One region of the Thiocapsa bogorovii genome, then DNA from elsewhere that is predicted to be linked to it. Evidence: predicted binding sites of a transcription regulator. Region 1 holds the regulator's gene; each other region holds the start of a gene.
What was found. Region 1 encodes sigma-54, which starts transcription at its own class of promoters, with help from an activator protein. Its sites were predicted from a motif close to TGGCANGNTNCNTGCTT; they were not measured.

Region 2: nifL (nitrogen fixation negative regulator NifL) is a predicted target of sigma-54. The motif match lies at 3,142-3,158, and genes of this name have one in related genera.
Region 3: nifB (nitrogenase cofactor biosynthesis protein NifB) is a predicted target of sigma-54. The motif match lies at 2,211-2,227, and genes of this name have one in related genera.

The regions. Positions count from the first base shown of each region.
Region 1 is NZ_CP089309.1:3,096,951-3,103,387, reverse strand. It holds gene ptsP (phosphoenolpyruvate--protein phosphotransferase) at 1-264, opposite strand, end outside; gene LT988_RS14045 (HPr family phosphocarrier protein) at 261-530, opposite strand; gene LT988_RS14040 (PTS sugar transporter subunit IIA) at 527-934, opposite strand; gene rapZ (RNase adapter RapZ) at 931-1,800, opposite strand; gene hprK (HPr(Ser) kinase/phosphatase) at 1,857-2,819, opposite strand; gene LT988_RS14025 (PTS sugar transporter subunit IIA) at 2,842-3,291, opposite strand; gene hpf (ribosome hibernation-promoting factor, HPF/YfiA family) at 3,527-3,862, opposite strand; gene LT988_RS14015 (RNA polymerase factor sigma-54) at 3,893-5,377, opposite strand; gene lptB (LPS export ABC transporter ATP-binding protein) at 5,560-6,276, opposite strand.
Region 2 is NZ_CP089309.1:2,536,291-2,542,727, forward strand. It holds gene rsxC (electron transport complex subunit RsxC) at 1-1,272, opposite strand, end outside; partial or broken gene rsxB (electron transport complex subunit RsxB) at 1,380-1,907, opposite strand; gene rsxA (electron transport complex subunit RsxA) at 2,163-2,738, opposite strand; gene nifL (nitrogen fixation negative regulator NifL) at 3,195-4,835, shown strand; gene nifA (nif-specific transcriptional activator NifA) at 4,852-6,432, shown strand.
Region 3 is NZ_CP089309.1:2,676,921-2,683,357, forward strand. It holds gene LT988_RS12135 (ArsC/Spx/MgsR family protein) at 1-19, opposite strand, end outside; gene LT988_RS12140 (4Fe-4S dicluster domain-containing protein) at 140-418, opposite strand; gene nifB (nitrogenase cofactor biosynthesis protein NifB) at 641-2,152, opposite strand; gene LT988_RS12150 (M90 family metallopeptidase) at 2,354-3,154, opposite strand; gene LT988_RS12155 (SCO family protein) at 3,347-3,997, shown strand; gene LT988_RS12160 (copper chaperone PCu(A)C) at 4,042-4,500, shown strand; gene LT988_RS12165 (c-type cytochrome) at 4,820-5,464, shown strand; gene LT988_RS12170 (endonuclease/exonuclease/phosphatase family protein) at 5,769-6,437, shown strand, end outside.

The DNA of each region.
Region 1 (6,437 bases):
GGCATCCTCGAGCATCAACAAGTGAGTGTCGATGAACTCGGCGATGTTCAACGGCGTGTGGCGCGGGATCTGGTTGCGCACAGCCTTCAAGGCCTGGCGCGCTGCCGTGACGGCCAAGTCGAGACGCTCGATCTCGGCGGCGACCTCGTCGGCCGCGATCGAGGACTGCGAGACGCTTCGGCCGCCGCGCCCGTCCACGAAGGCCGGTCCAAGTGCCAGGGAGCGGCTCGTCGAGATACCGATCCCCTGAAAGGAGGTGGTCATTCGGACTCTCCGAAGCGCTCGCCGATCAGCGCCTCGATCGCCGCCATGGCGGCATCCTCGTCCTCGCCCGACGCTTCGACCGTGATTCGTGTCCCCTGGCTCGCAGCCAGCATCATCACGCCCATAATGCTCTTGCCGTTGACGCTCTGACCGCGCCGCTCGATCTCGACGTGACTGGCAAAGCGTCCGGCGCATTGCACGAGCTTGGCCGCCGCACGGGCATGCAGACCCAGCTTGTTGAGGATCTCGATCTCTTTGCGAATCATGTGCGGTCGTCTCGTCGCGAGCAGAGCACGACACCGTCGCGCCCGCCCTGCAGCGCCTTCTCGGCGACGGTATCCAGGTCGAGCGAGGCGTAGGTCAGAGCGCGCAACAACATGGGCAGATTTAGTCCTGCAATCACTCTGAGCCGCTCATGGATCCCAAGGAGCGATACCGCGACATTCGCCGGCGTCGAGCCGTAGAGATCCGTCAGGATTAGGACGCCCTCGCCCGCGTCCAGTCGATCCAAGCGCTCGGCGGCTTGCGCCGCCAAGATCTCGCAGGGCACGTCGTTGACGACCTCCATCGCCTCGATCCCCGGCGGAGGTCCGCCTAAGATTGCCGCCGCGACCCGAAGCAGGTCCGCGCCGAACGGCTGATGGGTGATCATGAGTAGACCGACGCTCAAGGTAGCTCCCGATGCCGCACCATGACCTGATGACCCTCGGACTCGAAATGATGCCGCAGGGATTCGGTCATGTAGACCGAGCGGTGCTGCCCGCCCGTACACCCGATCGCGATCGTCAGATAGCTGCGCCCGTCCGTTTCGAAGCTGGGGATCCAGCGGTCGAAGAACCCCTGGATGTCGGTGCGCATCCTGCAAAACGCCTCGGCGGAATCGAGGAACTCGATGACGGGCCGATCGCGTCCGGTCAAGCGGCGCAGCTCGGGTTGCCAATGCGGATTGGGCAAGCTGCGCAGGTCGAAGACGAAGTCCACATCGTGGGGGACACCGTGCTTGAAGCCGAAGGACTGAAGCAGGATGGATGCCTTCGGGGAGTCGCCGCCGACCAAGCGGCTGCGCACGAGATCGCGCAGCTCATGGACGTTGGTCTGGGTCGTGTCGATGCGAATATCCGCGCAGCTGCGAATCGGCTCGAGGAGGCGACGCTCGAGCGCAATCGCCTCCGGCAACGAGCGGTCCCCGCCGGTCAAGGGGTGCTTGCGACGGGTCTCGCTGAAGCGCTTGATCAGGGTTTCGGTCTGTGCGTCGAGGAAGAGGACGTCGCAGCCGATACCGCGCTCGCGTGCCGAGCGAACCAGCTCGGGAAGGTGTCGGAGCTCCTCGGGACCGCTGCCCGGACTGGTCCGCACGTCGATCCCGACCGCAGTCATCGTGAAGGCATCGTCGAGCCCCTCGTGCAGTCCGAGAGCGAGATCCTGCAGCAAGAAGAGCGGCAGGTTGTCGATGCAGTAGAAACCCACGTCCTCCAGGGTGTGAAGCGCGACGCTTTTTCCCGAGCCGGACAGGCCGCTGAGGATGACCAGCCTCATCGGCTTGCCGACGGACTGTGCGCGTTCGCGCCCGTGCTCCTCTGCGGGTGGTCCGGTCATAACGGTGATCTCGGCGGGTCGGGTCGATCGATACTGATGGCGCGCGCCTGGCGGTCGACGAAGTCGACACCGGCATCGTAGCCGCGAATGCGCAGTATCTGGTGTCGCACGGCCGCCTCGACCAAGATCGCCAGGTTGCGGCCAGGCGCAACCGGCATCGTGATCTTGGGGACGGCGACCCCGAGAATGTTGCGTACCGAGAGGCTGCCGCTGAGTCGATCGATGCACTCCAACTGCTGCTGGTCGAGCGGCTGGAGATCGATAATGAGGTTCAGCGTCTTGCTGCGCACGACGGCGCCCTCGCCGAACATGGCGCGGATGTTGAGGATCCCCAGACCGCGAACCTCGAGAAAATCGCGCAGGGCTTCGGGACAGGTCCCCTCCAAGGTCTCCGGGGCGATGCGCGCGAAACGCGGCGCGTCGTCGGCGATGAGCCGGTGGCCGCGCGAGATCAGGTCGAGTGCCAGCTCGCTCTTGCCGACGGCCGGATCACCGACCAAGAGGACGCCCATGCCCAAGACCTCGATGAAGACGCCGTGCACCGTGCGGCGCTCGGCGAGCGCATGGGTCAGGAAGTAGCGAAGGTGGTTGATCAGCTCTTCGTCGCCCAGGGAGGAGCCGATGAGCGGCGTGCGTGTCTGCTCGGCGGCCTCGCGGAAGGCGGGCTCCGGTTCGATACCGTCGGAGAAGATGACGGCGGTCGGATGATCCCCGAAGAGCTTCTCCACGGTCTCGCCGAAGGCGGTCCGGCCCAGGTGCGCCAGATAGATCAGCTCGGCATTGCCGATCACCTGCAGCCGATTGGGGTGGATGCAGTTCAGTGAGCCGATGAGCGACTGCCGGGTGGTTCCGGGATCGTCGCCGCGCAGCGGACGCGCGGCCGTCGGCTCCGGCGTGATCCAGCGCAGCTTCAGCCGGGGTCCGGTCTGAGCGATCAGAGATTGAAGGCTTTCGATCATCGCTGGCGGCCCGGCTTGACCGCTAGGTGGCCTTCAAAAGGTCCAGAATCGCCGCGGGCGAGTCGGCGTCGCGCAGTTGCGACCGCGTTGCGGACTCGCTGAAGCGGCCTGCCAGATAGGCGAGCAGTTGGAGGTGCTCCTCGGTCGCCGTCTCCGGAACCAAGAGCGCGAAGGCCAGATCGACCGGCTCGCCGTCGGCGGCGTCGTAATCGACCCCCCGAGTCGTTTGTACGAAAGCCCCGATCACCTGCGAGACCTCTTTGATCCTCGCGTGAGGCAGGGCCACGCCGTGTCCGAGACCGGTGCTGCCGAGGCGTTCGCGCTCGAGGAGGCGCTCGAAGACGTTCTCCGTACTCAAGCGCGGATGGTCGTTGGCGAGCAGCTCGGCAAGGGTCTCGAGCAAGCGCTTCTTGCTGGAAATCTCAAGCCCCTGACCGATTCGGGCCTCGTTGATCAGTTCCGGGCTGAGCATCGGTATCGGCTCCCGTGCGCCGCGGGTAACGGGCGCTTCGGCTGGCTCTTGAAACGGGGCCCGCGCAGCGATGGCGGGCGAGAATATGTGATCATGGATCCTGAGAATCCTCGGATGTCTGGACGGGGTCGGCGATTCCGCCTGCCAACCCTCACCGATCCCGTTCGTATCATGCCTCCGACGGGCAAGAGCGCCCATCGGGGGTCTCGGAGGCGCCTTCGCGACGCCTGGTGCATCAGATCTGATCGGGTTCTTCGCCCTCGCTGATCTTCGGGCTCGTAGCGCGATGATCGTTCTTTTTCTCCTTGTGGCGAAGCACTTGGCGATCGAGCTTGTCGATCAAACCGTCGATCGCAGCGTACATGTCCTCATGGACCGAGTCGGCGAAGAGCTTGTTGCCGTTGATATGCAGTGTCGCTTCGGCCTTTTGGGCGAGCTTCTCGACGCTGAGAATGACGTGCGCGTTGATGACGTGGTCGAAGTGCCGCGCAAGCCGCTCGAACTTCGTGTCGACGTAGCCCTTCAGCGCGTCGGTGACGTCAATGTGATGACCCGTCAAATTGATCTGCATCTGCTGACTCCTTATTGTTCAAAGTGCCTGCTAATCCAGGCGCTTGCGCTCGTTTGAGGGTGGAACCCCCATGGCCTCGCGGTACTTGGCGACGGTTCGCCGCGCGACATTGATCCCCTGATCGGCGAGTTCTTGTGCGATCTTGCTGTCGCTCATGGGCTTTCTCGCGGACTCGCCGGCGATCAGCTTGCGGATTAGGGCACGGATCGCGGTCGACGAGCATTCCCCGCCAGAAGCGGTGTTGACGTGCGAGGAAAAGAAATACTTGAATTCAAAGGTTCCCCGCGGCGTGTGCATGTATTTCTGTGTCGTCACTCGCGATACGGTCGACTCGTGAAGCTCCAAAGCCTCGGCGACATCGCGCAGAACCATCGGTCTCATCGCCTCGTCTCCGTGCTCGAAGAACTCCTGCTGCATCTCGACGATCTTCGCCCCGACGCGCAGCACCGTGTCGTTGCGGCTGGCCAGGCTCTTGATGAACCAGCGTGCCTCCTGCAAATGGCTCTTCAAGGTGACGCCGTCCGCGCTTTGATCGGCGCGCCGGATCAGGCGCGCATACTCGGCGTTCACTCTGAGTTTAGGCATTGACTCGGGATTGAGCTCGACCGACCATCGGCCCTCGCGTTTGCGCACGAAGATATCGGGAACGACATACTGGGCCGGTGCGCCGGCGATCAGGCTTCCGGGTCGCGGATTGAGACGTCGGATCAGGGCCAGCGCTCCGGCAACGGCTTCCTCGGATTCCTTCAGCTGACGGACCAGGGAAGCGACGTCGCGCTTCGCCAGATACTCGAACCCGTCGCGGCAGATCGCCATCGCAGCGTTTCGCCAAGGCGTTTGGGCAGGCAGCTGGCTCAGTTGAATCAGCAGGCACTCGGGGAGATTGCGCGCACCCACGCCCGGGGGGTCGAAGGATTGAATGCGGTGAACAACCGCCTCGACCTCCTCTGCGCTGATCTCGGGATGGTCGACGGTCAGGAGCAGCTCGTCGATATCGATGCGCAGATAGCCGTCGGCGTCGATCGAATCGATAACCGCTTGGGCGATCATATTGTCGCGCTCGCTCAGCCTGCAGAGGTTGAGCTGCCAAGCGAGGTGGTCGAGCAGGGTCTGAGGGCGACTCTGTTGGGCAAAGGGATCGTAGTCCGAGCCGTCGTCGGATCCGTGCGACGTGCTCGGCAGATAGGAGTCGAAGACATCGGTCCAGAGCGTGTCGACGGGCAGCTCGTCGGGCATCTCGTTGGATTCGGCGTGGATCTCGCGGTCGACGGTTTGCTCGACCGCCAGGCGCGGTGTTTCGATATCCTCGCTCTGGATGGTGCCCGTTTGCGGCTGCTCGCCGACGTTGAATCGGTCCGCTTCGTCGCCCTCCTCCAACATGAGGTTGGTGTCCAGCGCCTCCTGAATCTCCTTCTGGAGCTCCAGTGTCGAGAGCTGCAACAGACGGATCGCCTGCTGCAACTGAGGCGTCATGGTCAGGTGTTGGCCGAGCCGAAGCTGGATGGATTGCTTCATGGATCGCGGATGCGCTTTTCGATGTGTTCGATCAGGTAGCGGCCATGGCCAATTCTGCTCGATTCCAGCCGTTTGAGTCCGGTGAAGGCGTCATCAGCCGAGGCATGCCGGCCATCTTACACCCAACATCTCGGAAAGAGCATCCAACGGATGCGCGTGCCGGTGAAGTGGCGGGCTTGCGCTCACATGGAGAAATCTGCGCCCAGGTAGACGTCGCGCACTTGTTGATCGGCCAAGAGCTGGGCGGGGGTGCCTGCCGCGATGACGCACCCCGAGCTGATGATGTAACCGCGGTCGCAGATATCGAGCGTCTCGCGCACGTTGTGGTCGGTGATCAGTACGCCGATCCCGCGATCGCGCAGATGCGAAACGATAGCCTTGATGTCTCCGACGGCAATCGGGTCGACCCCGGCGAAGGGTTCGTCGAGCAGCATCACCAGGGGGTCGACCGCGAGCGCGCGTGCGATCTCCAGGCGGCGCCGCTCCCCGCCGGAGAGGCTCAGCGCAAGCGATCCACCGACATGGGCGATTCCCAACTCTTCGAGGAGGCGCTCGCAGCGCAGGTTACGGTCGGCCCGGGATAGATCGCGGCGTGTTTCCAGGATGGCCAGGATGTTGTCGCGCGCGCTGAGCTTACGAAACACGGAGGGCTCTTGTGCCAGATAGCTCAGGCCGGAGCGTGCCCTCGCATGCATCGGTTTTAGTGTGATGTCCTGCCCGCTCAGCGCGATACGGCCCTCGTCCGCCGGGATCAGGCCGACGATCAGATAAAAACAGGTGGTCTTGCCCGCGCCGTTCGGTCCGAGCAGGCCCACGACCTCGCCGGCATCCACACCGACGCTGACGTCCCGCAGGACCTGGCGTCCGCGGTAGCTCTTCTTCAGATGCTCCGCGCGCAGCGTCGTCGAGCCCGACCCTAAACCGCGTCCAGAGTGAAACGCGTCGTTTTCATGTTGTGTCGGGTTCAAGGATTTTTTCGACCTTTTAGAAGACGCGGTTTGGAATCAAATATTCTGAATACCGTAAACCGTTCCAGCTCAGACAGTTGTCGGAGCTGGCG
Region 2 (6,437 bases), 560 kb from region 1:
CAGCGGGATATGGGCCGGGCAGACGTAGGCGCAGGATCCGCAACCGATGCAATCCATCAGTCCGAGGCTCACGGCACCTTCCAGATCGCCTGCACGGGTATGGGCAGCCATGTCGAGCGGTACCAGTCCGCAGGGACACGCCTGCACGCAGGTCGCACAACGAATACAGGGCATGGGCTCATGCCGGGTGACCTCGGCGGTCGTGAGTGCCAGCACGCCGTTACTGCCCTTGACCATGGGAACGCGCGTGCTCGGGAGCGGTTGGCCCATCATGGGACCGCCGCTGATAAGCTGCGCCGGCTGTTCCGCGAAGCCGCCGCAGTGCTCAAGCAGATCCTGCACTCGCGCTCCGAGAGGCACGCGCAGGTTGCGCGGCCGCGAAACGGCCCCGCCGCTGACGGTCACCACACGCGAGACCAGCGGCCGACCCCAGCGCAGCGCCTCGTGGACCGCGAAGGCGGTGGCGCCGTTGTGCACGACCACACCGATATCTGCGGTCAGTCCGCGCGCCGGTGTCTCGCGCCCGGTCAGCGACTGCACCAGATGCTTTTCGGACCCCATCGGGTAACGCGTCGGCAAGCGGGCGATGCGGATCCGCGGATCCGCCGAGGCGGCCAGCGCCATCGCGGCCTGCGCCTCGGGCTTGTTGTTCTCGATGGCGACGATGATCCGGTCGACCCCCAAGGCGTGCGCCATAATTCTGACCCCGTCGATGACCTCCTCGGCATGCTCGCGCATGAGCCGGTCGTCGCAGGTCAGATACGGCTCGCATTCAGCCCCGTTGATCACGAGGGTATGCAGGCGGTAGCGGGTACGCAGATTCAGCTTCACCGCGGACGGGAAGGTCGCGCCCCCCATTCCGACGATGCCGGCTGCTGCGACACGCGCAGCAATCTCCTCCGGCGCAAGCGCAAAGGGATCGGGAACGCCTTGAATCTCGTCCGACCAACGATCCTCGCCGTCGGGCTTCAGGGTCACGGTCCGCACCGAAAGCCCGGAGGCGTGATGCGCCGGGTAGCTCCCGACCCCCATCACCCGCCCCGAGGTGGGCGCATGCACCGGCGCCGATATGGCGCCCTGGCTGAGTGCGAGCAGCTCGCCCTTGGCCACCTGCTGACCGCGGCGCACGGCCGGCTTGGCAGGCGCACCGATATGCTGCTGCAGCGGGATGTGCAGCAACGCCGGCATCGGCAGGTCCTCGATCGCCTGCCCGGCCGCGAGGTGCTTATTGTCTTGCGGATGCACGCCGCCGCGGATCTTGAAGAGTTTCATCGTCGGGTCCTTCTTGCCTCTGCGTCTCGATCTTTAGGGCGTTGCGCGGGGGGTGCCTCCTGACTCCCGCCATCAGCCAAAACCGAAGCTGGTGGCCCGCCTAATGGCGCCAGCGCGCTCGGCTTCGGCCAATACCAGGTCTGCAGGGTCGGCGTGACCGGGCGCATCTCGATGCACTCGGTCGGGCAGACGTCGAAGCACAGCTCGCACCCGGTACAGGCGTCGGCGAAGACGCTGTGGATCATGTTGTTGGCCCCCATGATCGCGTCCGTCGGGCAGCGCTTGAAGCATTTGCAGCAGCCGATGCAGAGGTTCTCGTGGATGTGTGCGATCGCCGGCGCTTTGTCGGCAACTCCGGAGAGGTCGACGCTGACCCCGAGCACACCCGCGAGCTCCTCCGCCAGGGCACGTCCGCCCGGCGGACAGATGGTCACCGAGGCCGCGCCCGAGGCGATCGCCTCCGCTGCCGGCGCGCATCCGGGATAGCCGCATTGACCGCACTGCGAGCCGGGCAGCAGCTCCACGACCCGATCGGCGAGCGGATTCCCCTCGACCTTCAGATAGCGTGCGGCGAGGCCCAGGAGCCAACCCAAAATCAGGCCGAGTGTCGTGAGGCTAAAGATCGCGGCTATCATCGTGTTCCGATCTCGTTTAAGAATCCGTCATGTTGGTTGTGCCCTTCTAGGCGGCCAAGGAACTGCTGGTCCGCTGCCCTCCGAAACCCGACCCGAACCCCGTCGGCATCCGTCTCGAAAATCGTCACACCCGTGCAGCGCACCCCTTCATCGATCTCTCGCCCTCCGGAACGCGTCCCGCCATGGCCGCTGACCGGACAAGAGTTCGAGCGCTTCACCGATCCTTGCCTGTCGCGCCGACCGCGTTCCGCAGTTTCATGCCAGCCCGGCGAATCCCATGAAGGCCAGCGAAAGGAGCCCGGCTGCGATAAAGGCGATCGGTGTCCCGGTGAAGGCTGCCGGGACCTGCGCCAGAGCCAGTCGCTCGCGCATGCCGGCGAACAGCAGCATCACCAAGGTGAACCCAAGGGCCGAGCCGAACCCGTAGAGGACGCTTTCGAGGAATCCATGCGCCTCTTGGACATTCAGCAAGGCCACGCCCAGCACGGCGCAGTTCGTGGTAATGAGGGGGAGGAAGATCCCCAAGACCTGGTAGAGGGCGGGCGAAAGCTTGCGCACCGCCATCTCGGTAAATTGCACGACCGCGGCAATCACCAGGATGAAGGTCAGGATGCGGAGGAAACCGATATCCAGTGGCTGAAGCACAAACCATTCGAGCAGCCAGCTCGCAACCGCGGCCAAGGTCAGCACAAAGGTGGTGGCCAGACCCATCCCCAAGGCGGAGTCGAGCTTGTTCGACACCCCCATGAAGGGACAGAGCCCCAGGAATTTGACCAGCACGACGTTGTTGACCAACGCCGTGCCGAGAATCAGCATCACATACTCGCCCATCGGTGGAACGCCCTTGCGTCGCGACCTTGATGCCATAGCAGCAGCAAATGCGGTGCCAGCAACCGAGTGCGACGCGCGCACCGGATCGATCGGCGCCCTTCCAGATGGCGCTGGAGACCGAAATCGTCGCTTCATCAATCGATTGACCTCGCCTGGGGAGCGTGCGGCGCGGAACAGCCGGCATCCCGCCGGCGCGTCCGTCTCGCTCCTCGGCGTCATCCCTCCGGAGCCGGGCTGTCGCGGTGACAACAGAGATCACGGTTGCAGTTGCATCGAAATGTCGTAAAACTGACAGGGGTATCGACAGGGGCGCCTCCGACTGAGAGCGTTGGGCCGACGACATGCGCTGCGCTGTCCGAGCGGACTCGGGGTCGTCATGTGCCACACGCGCAGCTGTCATTTATGGCATTATAATTGCTTTAACTTTAGCCCACGTACAGGATTCAGGAGAGCGCCGTGCCGGTCCGAGAAGCCCCGGACACCGTCCAGCAGGTCGTCATCAACGCGCTCGGCGAGTTTCTGGCCTCGCCGCCGGACGGGACCCCGATCGAGGTTGTCGAGGCGCTGACCCTGATGGGCGGCAATGCGTTGGATCCGCTGCCTCCCCGCCTCTTCTTCGAAGCGGTCGAGCAGTCGCCCGTGGCTATCTCCATCACGGACCATAGAGCGGCGATCCTCTATGCGAATCGTGCCTTCGAAACCTTGACCGGTTACAGCCGCGAGGAGGTTTTGGGACAGAACGAGTCGATCCTCTCGAGCAACGCGACCCCCCCCAGCGTCTACCAACAGCTGTGGCAAACCATCCAGCGCAAGGAGACTTGGACGGGCACTCTGGTCAACCGCACCAAGGCGGGCCGCGACTATCTAGCCGAGTTGATCATCTCCCCGGTCCTAGACCGCGAAGGGGATCTTCAGTACTTCCTCGGGATGCATCGGGACGCGACCAAGGTCCACGAGCTCGAGGGGGCGCTGCGTCAACAGAAGGCGCGCATCGAGACGGTCCTGGATGCGGCCCCGGTGATCGTGGTCCTGCTCGACAGCAAGGGCCGGATCATCCTGGACAATCAAGAGTACAAAAAGCTGTTCGGGGATCTGCGCGGCAAGGAGCCGGCCGATGTTCTGCGCGCGGCGGTCAGCGAGCAGCTCGGCGTGGATGCCTTCGCCGCCTGTTTGGATGGGCGAGGCTTCAAGGATGTCGAGGTCGCCATCGAGATCCCGGGCTCGATGGGGCCGCGCTGGTTCGCCTGCTCGGGGACCCCGGTCGAGGAGACGGACGCCAGCGCTCGGACCTATTTCGGCCGACAGGTCCCCGGCGACCGGCGTTTGCTGCTCCTCGCGAGCGAGGTCACGGCGCGGAGGCGCGAGATCGAGCGCGCCCATCTGGAAAACCTACGCGCCAGGCTCGCCGAGCAGCAGTTGATGCACGGGATGCGCGAGGCCCTCGCCGCGGCCATCTATCAGATCCAGGTTCCGCTCAACGTCATCAACGCCGCCGCGGCCATGGTCCGCGGCGGTGCCGGCAACGTCGACACGCTCGCCGGGATGCTCGACCAGATCAGCGTCTCGGGGGCCAAGGCACTCGCGACGCTGACCTCGGCGCTGCCCGAGGAGCCGCGCGAGGCCGGGGTCATGGTCAACGTCAACGAGCTCCTGCGCCAGGTCCTGGAGCTAGAGACCGACCGGCTCTTGGCCACGGGGATCGTGGTCGATTGGCGCCCGGCGCATGTTCTGCCCGAGCTGCCGGGCCACAAGAATCAACTGCGCGCCTTGTTCAAGCACCTGCTCGACAATGCCATTCAGGCGCTCTGCGAAACCAACCGCGCACACCGCGAGCTGCGCCTGACGACCCGCCGGGTCGACGAAGCCGTCGAGGTCGAGATCGAAGACAACGGCCCGGGGATCCCGACCGAAGACCGTTACAAGGTGTTCGAGCCCTTCTACATCGGCTGGCGCAACCGCCGCGGCAAGGCCGGTATGGGTCTTGCGCTCAGTCAAGAGATCGTGAATGCCCACGGAGGCAGTATCGAGGTCGACCCGAAGATGACCGATGGCTGTCGGATTCGCCTGTCACTGACTGCTGTCCCCGACGACGACTGAGCTTGCACGGACCCTCATGAACGCCGACTTCCCCGTCCCCGGCAGCGCCGAGCAGGCCTGCCGGTTGGATCTGCTCGAATCCCAACTCAGCGCACTGTTCGAGGTGAGCTCGGTGCTCAGCCGTTCCCTCGATCTGCGCCAGACCCTGCGCGAGGTGCTCGGCGTGCTGCACGAGCGCGGCCGCCTTCGACACGGGATGGTCAGTCTCCTGAGCGAGGATCGCGGCGAGCTCTTGATCAGCGCGCTCCATACCGACGACCAGAACGCCGCAGACCGCATCGCCTATCGGCCCGGCGAGGGCATCATCGGCAGCATCCTCTCGCGTAATCGTCCCTGGATCCTGCCGCGCATCGGCGACGAGCCCCGCTTCCTCGATCGACTCAGCCTCTATGACCCGGACCTCCCCTTCATCGGCGTACCGATCCGACTCGGCGAAGGAGGTGCGATCGGTGTCTTCGCGGCGCAGCCCCCCTTCGCCGACGGACTGCTCGAGGAACGGGCGCGCTTTCTGGAGATGGTCGCCAATCTGATCGGCCAGGCGGTCCGTCTCGCCCGGACCGTCGAGGCCGAGCAGCAAGCCTTGCGCGAGGAGCGCGACAAGCTCCGTCGCGAGGTCAAAGGCACCCACGGCTTCGACAGCATCATCGGCCATACGGACGCCATGCGCCTGGTCTTCGATCAGGTGCGCCAAGTCGCGAAATGGAACACCACCGTCCTGATACGGGGCGAATCAGGCACCGGCAAGGAGTTGATCGCCGACGCCATCCATTACAACTCGCCACGCGCACGCGCCGCCTTCGTCAAACTCAACTGCGCCGCCCTGCCGGACAATCTGCTGGAATCCGAGCTCTTCGGCCACGAGAAGGGCGCCTTCACCGGCGCGATCAGCCAGCGCAAGGGCCGTTTCGAACAAGCCGACGGCGGCACGCTCTTTCTCGACGAGATCGGCGAGATCACCCCGGCCTTTCAGGCCAAGTTGCTGCGCGTCTTGCAGGAAGGCGAGTTCGAGCGGGTCGGCGGCGGGCGCACGCTCAAGGTGGACGTGCGGGTCATCGCCGCCACCAATCGCGACCTCGAGGCCGAGGTGCGGGCCGGCGACTTCCGCGAGGATCTTTACTACCGCTTGAACGTCATGCCGATTCGCATGCCCGCTCTTCGCGAGCGCATCGAGGACATCCCCGACCTCGCCCGCTTTCTCGTGGAAAAGGTCTCGCGCATGCAGGGACGCGAGCTCTCGATTACCGACAGTGCACTGCGCATCCTGATGCGTCACGACTGGCCCGGCAATGTCCGCGAGCTCGAGAACTGCATGGAGCGCGCCGCGGTCATGAGCGAGCAGGGGATCATCGACCGCGACGTGATCGAGCTGACGGGCTTGAACGTGGCTGCGCTCGCGAGCGAGCCGCTTCCGAGCACGCCCGCGAAGACCTCCACGATCGATTTCAACGACCCCGATATCGACGAGCGCGAGCGCGTCATCGCCGCGCTGGAAGAGGCCGGCTGGGTCCAGGCCAAGGCCGCGCGACTGCTCAACATGACACCGCGCCAGATCGCCTACCGGATTCAGACGCTGAACATCAAGATGCGGCAGTTTTAGGCCCC
Region 3 (6,437 bases), 420 kb from region 1:
AGAACAGCACAGACGACATCAGCTCACCTTTCCTTTCCGCATACACCGAACAAAAATACCTGAACCGCGCCCCGCCAAGGCCGCGGCCTGCTCACAGGACCGCCTAAACCCCGACACCGCGGATCACACGAAGCGCGGTTCAGCGGGCCTGGATCTGGGTGCGGATCTCCGCCCACCGATCCGGCGGGATTCCGGTCAGCGACCCCGGAGGATTCACCGGCACGCCGAGCCCATCGAGAATGACCCCCTCGATCGGGCAGATGCTCGCGCACTGCGGATCGGCGAAGTCGCCCTCGCACTCCGTGCAGGCGCGTGCGTCGATCATGAAATGCGGGAGTGCCTCGCGAATCGCCTCGCTCGGACACAGGGGCAGACACGCCCAGCAATTCACGCAACCCTCGATAATCTTGAATGCCATGAATGGACCTCCGCTGCCTTTGCGAGCTAAACCGCGTCCAGAGGGCAATGCGTCGTTTGCGTGGCGGGTCGGACGCGAGGGTCTTTCCGACCTTTGCGGAGACGCGGTTTAGAATTTAAAAGTTACTCGTGTTTCATTCTTAAACCGCGCCGACTCCAACGCTCGTTCAGCCTGCCGGGGCCGATCCCATCCAAACCCATCGCGTACCGCACCGGGCGCGGTTTAAGCGCTCATCCGATGCATGGCGCCGTCGGGCCGATCGAGCAGCCCAGCCTCGTCCATCTCGCGATACACCGCGGCGACAGCGTCCTCGATCGGCTCCATCGCATGCTCGCCGTTCGGAACAATGCCCGCGGCCTCCAACTGACCCCAAGGCTCGTAGCCGATGCGCGAGCAGAGCACGACCTCGCAGCCGTCGAGAACACGGATGGTCTTGGCCAGAACCGACTCCCCATCGCCGCAGGTCTCGTCGCCCGAGCAGTAAAGATCGACCTTGCGATGACCGATGAAGCGCACGTCGTTCGTGCTGGCCTCATAGACCAGGAACTCGCGGGCGTGGCCGAAATGCTGGTTGATCACGCCGCCGCCCATGGTCGCCACCGCCATCAAAACCGGACGAGGCTCGGGGCGCGCGGGGCGGCGCCGGGTCAGGGCGGCGATCGAGACGAAGGTCTCGCTGGACTGGCGACGTTGGGCGGTACGACTGGCCTCGATGGCCGCATGGACCTCAGCGCGACGGGCCATCGCGGCGGCATAGTCGACATCTTGCTCGGCGATCTTGTCGAGCGTGAACTCGTCGCCCCGATCCTCGCCGAGCATGCCGACCGCATCCGCGCGGCATTGGCGGCAGTGGCGCATCATGGCCATGTCCCCGGCGCAGGCGTCCTGCAGCGCGCTCAGCTCTTCGTTGGTCGGACCGCGCTGGCCCATCATCCCGTAGAAGGTGCCGTGCTCGGGCTCGGCGATCAGCGGCATCACATTGTGCAAGAAGGCGCCCTTGGCCTTGACGACCCGGCTGACCTCCTTGAGGTGCTCGGCGTTCACGCCCGGAATCAGGACCGAGTTGACCTTGACCAGGACACCGCGCGCGACCAGCATCTCGAGTCCCTTCTGCTGCTGCTCGATCAAGATCTCGGCCGCCTTGCGTCCGGTCACTCGGCGGTTGTTCCAGAAGATCCAGGGGTAAATCTTGGCGCCGACGTCCGGGTCGACACAGTTGATGGTGATGGTGACGTGCTCGATGTTGTGCTTGCAGATCTCGTCGACCAGACCGGGCAGCGCGAGTCCGTTGGTGGAGACGCAGAGCTTGATGTCGGGGGCGTTTTCGGAGAGCTGGCGGAAGGTCTCCAAGGTGCGTTGCGGATTAGCAAGCGGATCGCCCGGACCGGCGATGCCGAGTACCGTCATCTGGGGTATGGCCGCGGCGACCGCGATGACCTTCTTCACCGCCTGTTCCGGAGTCAGCACCTCGGAAACGACACCCGGGCGTGACTCGTTGGAGCAATCGTACTTGCGATTACAGTAGTGACACTGGATGTTGCAGGCGGGTGCGACGGCGACGTGCATCCGCGCATAGTGATGATGCGCGTCCTCCGAGAAACAGGGATGATTGTTGATCTTGGCGCGGATGGCCTCGGGCAGATGGGCGAGCTTATCGCCGCCGGCACCGCAGCCGCTCGACGCGCAACCACCGCCGGGCGCGCCCGCGGCATCGGCAATCACCTTCAACTCCATCACGTTGCCTCCGGAGAAGGGGCACAGGCCCCGCGGAAAGATGTCTCTGGAAGCATTAGAGCAAAGACCGTGCCCGGTCTTTGCGATGAATTAACCGACTGAAAAAATTACAGGCGAGCGCAATTGAGCCCAGGGTCTGTCGGGATCGCGACAGCCCTGACACAACCGACGTGTGGGATTTGGCTCAATGCCCGACACCGCTTAAGGTGTCGACCGAGCCTCACCCCCAGCGGCAGGGAGTCGCGCCAAGGGGTCTTGCCGGTAAAACAGCCGCATCTGCTCGTAGACCGCCGGGTATTCGGAATGGACAAGATCGGGCAGCTCGAAAAAACCTTCGCTGAGCACGGCGAAGAACTCGGCGGGCGACTCGGTCGCGTAGGGGTCGATCGGGGTCTCCTCGTCGTCGTCGACCCGTCGACACAGGTCCTCGTAGGCAGCGGAGAAGGTCTCCGCCCAGACCTTTGGAGACATGCCTGCGTGCAACGGCGGGCAGCCGTTGGCGGCCCCGTCGCGCATGTCGAGCTTGTGGGCCAACTCGTGGATCACGACGTTGTAGCCGTCGCGGGCCATCCCGGCCTCGACATCCGCCCACGAGAGGATGACGGGGCCTTGTTCCCAGGCCTCGCCGCTTTTGGCTTCGTGCTCGGTCCAGACCACGCCGTCCTCGCCCATGATCTCGCGCTCCGGGACGAACTCCTCGGGATAGACGATGACGGCATACCAGCCGCGGTACCAGTCAAGCCCGAGTTCCAGCACGGGAAGACAGGCTTGCAGGGCAATCGCCAGGCGCATGGCATCGGTGAGCTCAAGCCCTTGCGCGGGATCCAGACGCTTGTCGCGCAGAAACAAGAGCGCAAGATCGGCGAGACGCCGCATTTCCTCTTCGTTCAGGTCCTCGAGCAGCGGGAGAGTGTCCCGGACTTGCGCCCAGTCCCGGGGATCGACCCGCGCACGCTCGCGTTCGAGCACCCGCGCCTGCCACCAACCGGTTAGACCGCCCACGGCTCTGCCTGCCGGGGAGGTCGAGCACGGCGGGAACCGCAAAATCGGGGCGAATGGCGCGGCGCACGGGTCCTATCGCACAAAAGCCCGGACCCATCCGGGTCTTCGCCGTATGATTGACGTGCGTCAAGGCGAATCGCACCCCGCTGCCCAAGATGCGGGGATCGACTTTTCCCGGTGGGGCTCCCGATCGTGACGCGAAAGCTGTTGATCATCGTTATCCTGATCCTCGTCGGACTCTTGGCATGGCTGTCGTTTTGGTCCCCGACCGAGGTCGGTATCGATCCGGAGGCGCCGCAACACAATGCACTGGATCTGGCCTCGCCGCCGCAGGGCGGCGACTTCGTCCTCGACTCCGTGAACGGCCCGGTCGCCCTCGCCGATCTGCGCGGCAAGGTCGTCCTGATCTATTTCGGATACACCTGGTGTCCGGACATCTGCCCGACCAACCTGGTGTTGATCGCCGGAGCGCTCAAGGCGCTGACGCCCGAAGAGTTGGAGCGGGTCCGGGTCCTCTTCATCAGTGTCGATCCCGAGCGGGATTCGGCCACGCGGCTCGCCGAGTATAGTGGCTATTTCCACCCCGAGATCCTCGGCCTGACCGGAACGAGCGAGCAAATCGCCGAGGTCGCCAAACTCTACGGTGCAGCCTACCGACGTACCGACCTGGACGATTCGGCGATGGGCTATGTCGTCGATCACTCCGCCTACACCCATGTTGTCGACACGCAAGGTAAGCTCGTGCTCAACCTCGATCATGCCACGCCCTCGACGGATATCGTGGCAGCGATCCGAAACCTGCTGGGATCGAGCCCGTCGACCGAGAATCAGTCCAAACCTTAGCAAGCCGAATCTCGAACCCTGTACCGTCTGTCGGAGGACAAGTCATGCCCGGATACGCATCGCCACTGCTCGCCGCCACGCTCTTCACCGCCCTGTCCTGCTCCGCTCTCGGCGCCGAGGTCTCGATCGGCGATCCCTATGTTCGGGCGGTACCGCCCGGCCAACCGAACAGCGCCGTCTTTATGTCTCTGGAAAACCAAACCGGAACGAGTCAGGCGCTGGTCGGTGCCGAGAGCGCCGTCTCGGAGAGTGTCGAGCTGCACACCCACGTTGAAGAAGGCGGAATGATGCGGATGCGCCGGATCGAGAAGGTCGCGATTCCCGCAGGGGAGACGGTCACCCTGAAACCCGGCGGCCTCCACGTCATGCTCCTCGGCCTCAAACAACCGCTCGAGCCAGGTGAAACGGTCGATCTCACCCTGATCTTCGAAGACGGATCGCGCATGCCCGTTCAGGCCCCGGTGCGCCGCATCGAGGTGCAGATGCAGCAGATGAACCATTGACGGACTGGACCGGCGCCGAGAGACACGAGCATCAAGGCGCGGCGGGGACCGATCCGTCATCGCCGCTCGAACCTGAATACCGTCAATACGCCCATGGCCAAGCGATCCGGATCACAGCGGCGCGGGGCGGAATTATTCGTCTCTTTGTCTGTCTCTGAGCAGGCGAGACAGCGTCATCTCGCCGGACACTTGGCGCCGCTGGTTTGACCCATATGCGGATGTTCTGATATACATCCGTGGATTTTCTCGCCCCCCGACCAGGCCGCCGATCCGCACGAGGCGTCGCGGCCATGAATCACGACCCGATTAGGCATCCTCCATGGTAAAGAATTGGCTGATAACAGTTACGGTGGCAACGGCATTGGTAAGCGGCGCGGTACATGCGTCCGAAGGGCATCAAGCCGCCGCCCCTCAGGTCGGAGACCCGCAAGCCGGCGAGGCGAAGGCCAACGGCGTGTGCATCGCCTGCCACGGCCCCCAGGGCAACAGTATCGTGCCGCTCTGGCCCAAGCTGGCCGGTCAACACCCGGAATATATCGTCAAGCAATTAATGGACTTTAAGGCCGGTCGCCGCGCCAACGAGCAAATGACCCCGATGGCCATGCCCTTGACCGATCAAGAGGTCCTGGATCTCGCCGCCTATTACGCGACCCAGCCCAAGACCCCGGGGGCGGCGGATCCGGAATTGGCAAGTAAGGGCGAATCCATCTACCGCTGGGGCAATCCGGAGACCGGCGTCCCGGCATGCAGCGGATGCCACGGCCCGGCAGGGCAAGGCCAGTCGCTCGCCAAGTTCCCGCGGATTTCGGCGCAGCACGCGGACTACACGAAGCAGACGCTTGAGCATTTCCGCGGCGCGCTGCGTGCCAACGATCCGAACGGGATGATGCGCGGCGCTGCGGCTCGGTTGAGCGATCAGGAGATCGCAGCCGTGTCTCAGTACATCCAAGGCTTGAGCCAATAAGGCGAGCACGACAACCGGGGCGACTCATCGGAGAGTCGCTAACCGACACGGCCGCCTCGCACGTCCCTGCGCGGGCTTTCTTCGATTTCGGAGATTCGTCATCGGAGCACTGGAATCAGGATCACCCGATCGCGGCGTCAGCGGGGACGCCGAGGCTTCGGACGCGCCGAGCGCGTCCGGGCCAACGCATCGGGCCGAGTCGATAGACGGCGTCGATCCGATCGATGTCGTGCCCGGCCATGCACACCACCAAACCGTTTCCCGGGCCTCTTCCCTCTCCACCGCCCCACAGCGCCTCAAGCTGTTGAGTTTCAATGTCCAGGCCGGGATCTACTCGCGCCGCTACAGCGATTATTTCACCAACAGCTGGAAGCACATTCTTCCGCACCCCGAGCGACTGGCCAACCTCACCCGGATCGCGCAGCTGTTGCATCAGTTTGACCTGGTGGGCCTGCAGGAGGTCGATGCCGGCTCACTGCGCAGCGCCTATATCGATCAGATCCAGTATCTGGCTCGCCACGGCGCCTTCCCGCACTGGTATGGGCAGGTCAACCGCAACCTCGGACCTTTCGCACAGCACAGCAACGGGCTGCTCAGCCGCCTGCGTCCGCAGCAGATAACCGAGCACAAGCTCCCCGGACTCCCGGGACGCGGCGCCGTGGTGGCGGAGTTCGGTCTTTCGGACCACGAAACCCTCGCCGTAGCGATCGTGCATCTGGCCCTCGGTTGGCGCGCACGGCGGCGGCAACTCGATTACCTGGTCTCCCTGTCCGAGCAACACCCCTATCTCGTGATCATGGGTGACTTCAACTGCGGGTGTGACTCGAAAGGACTTCGGGCCATGGTCCAGAAGGCCGACATGCGCGGTCTGGATTGCGAGCTGAAGACCTTCCCGAGCTGGCGTCCGAAGCACAATCTGGATCACATCCTCGTCTCTCGGCCGCTCCGCGTGCTCACCGCCCGCGTGGTCGAT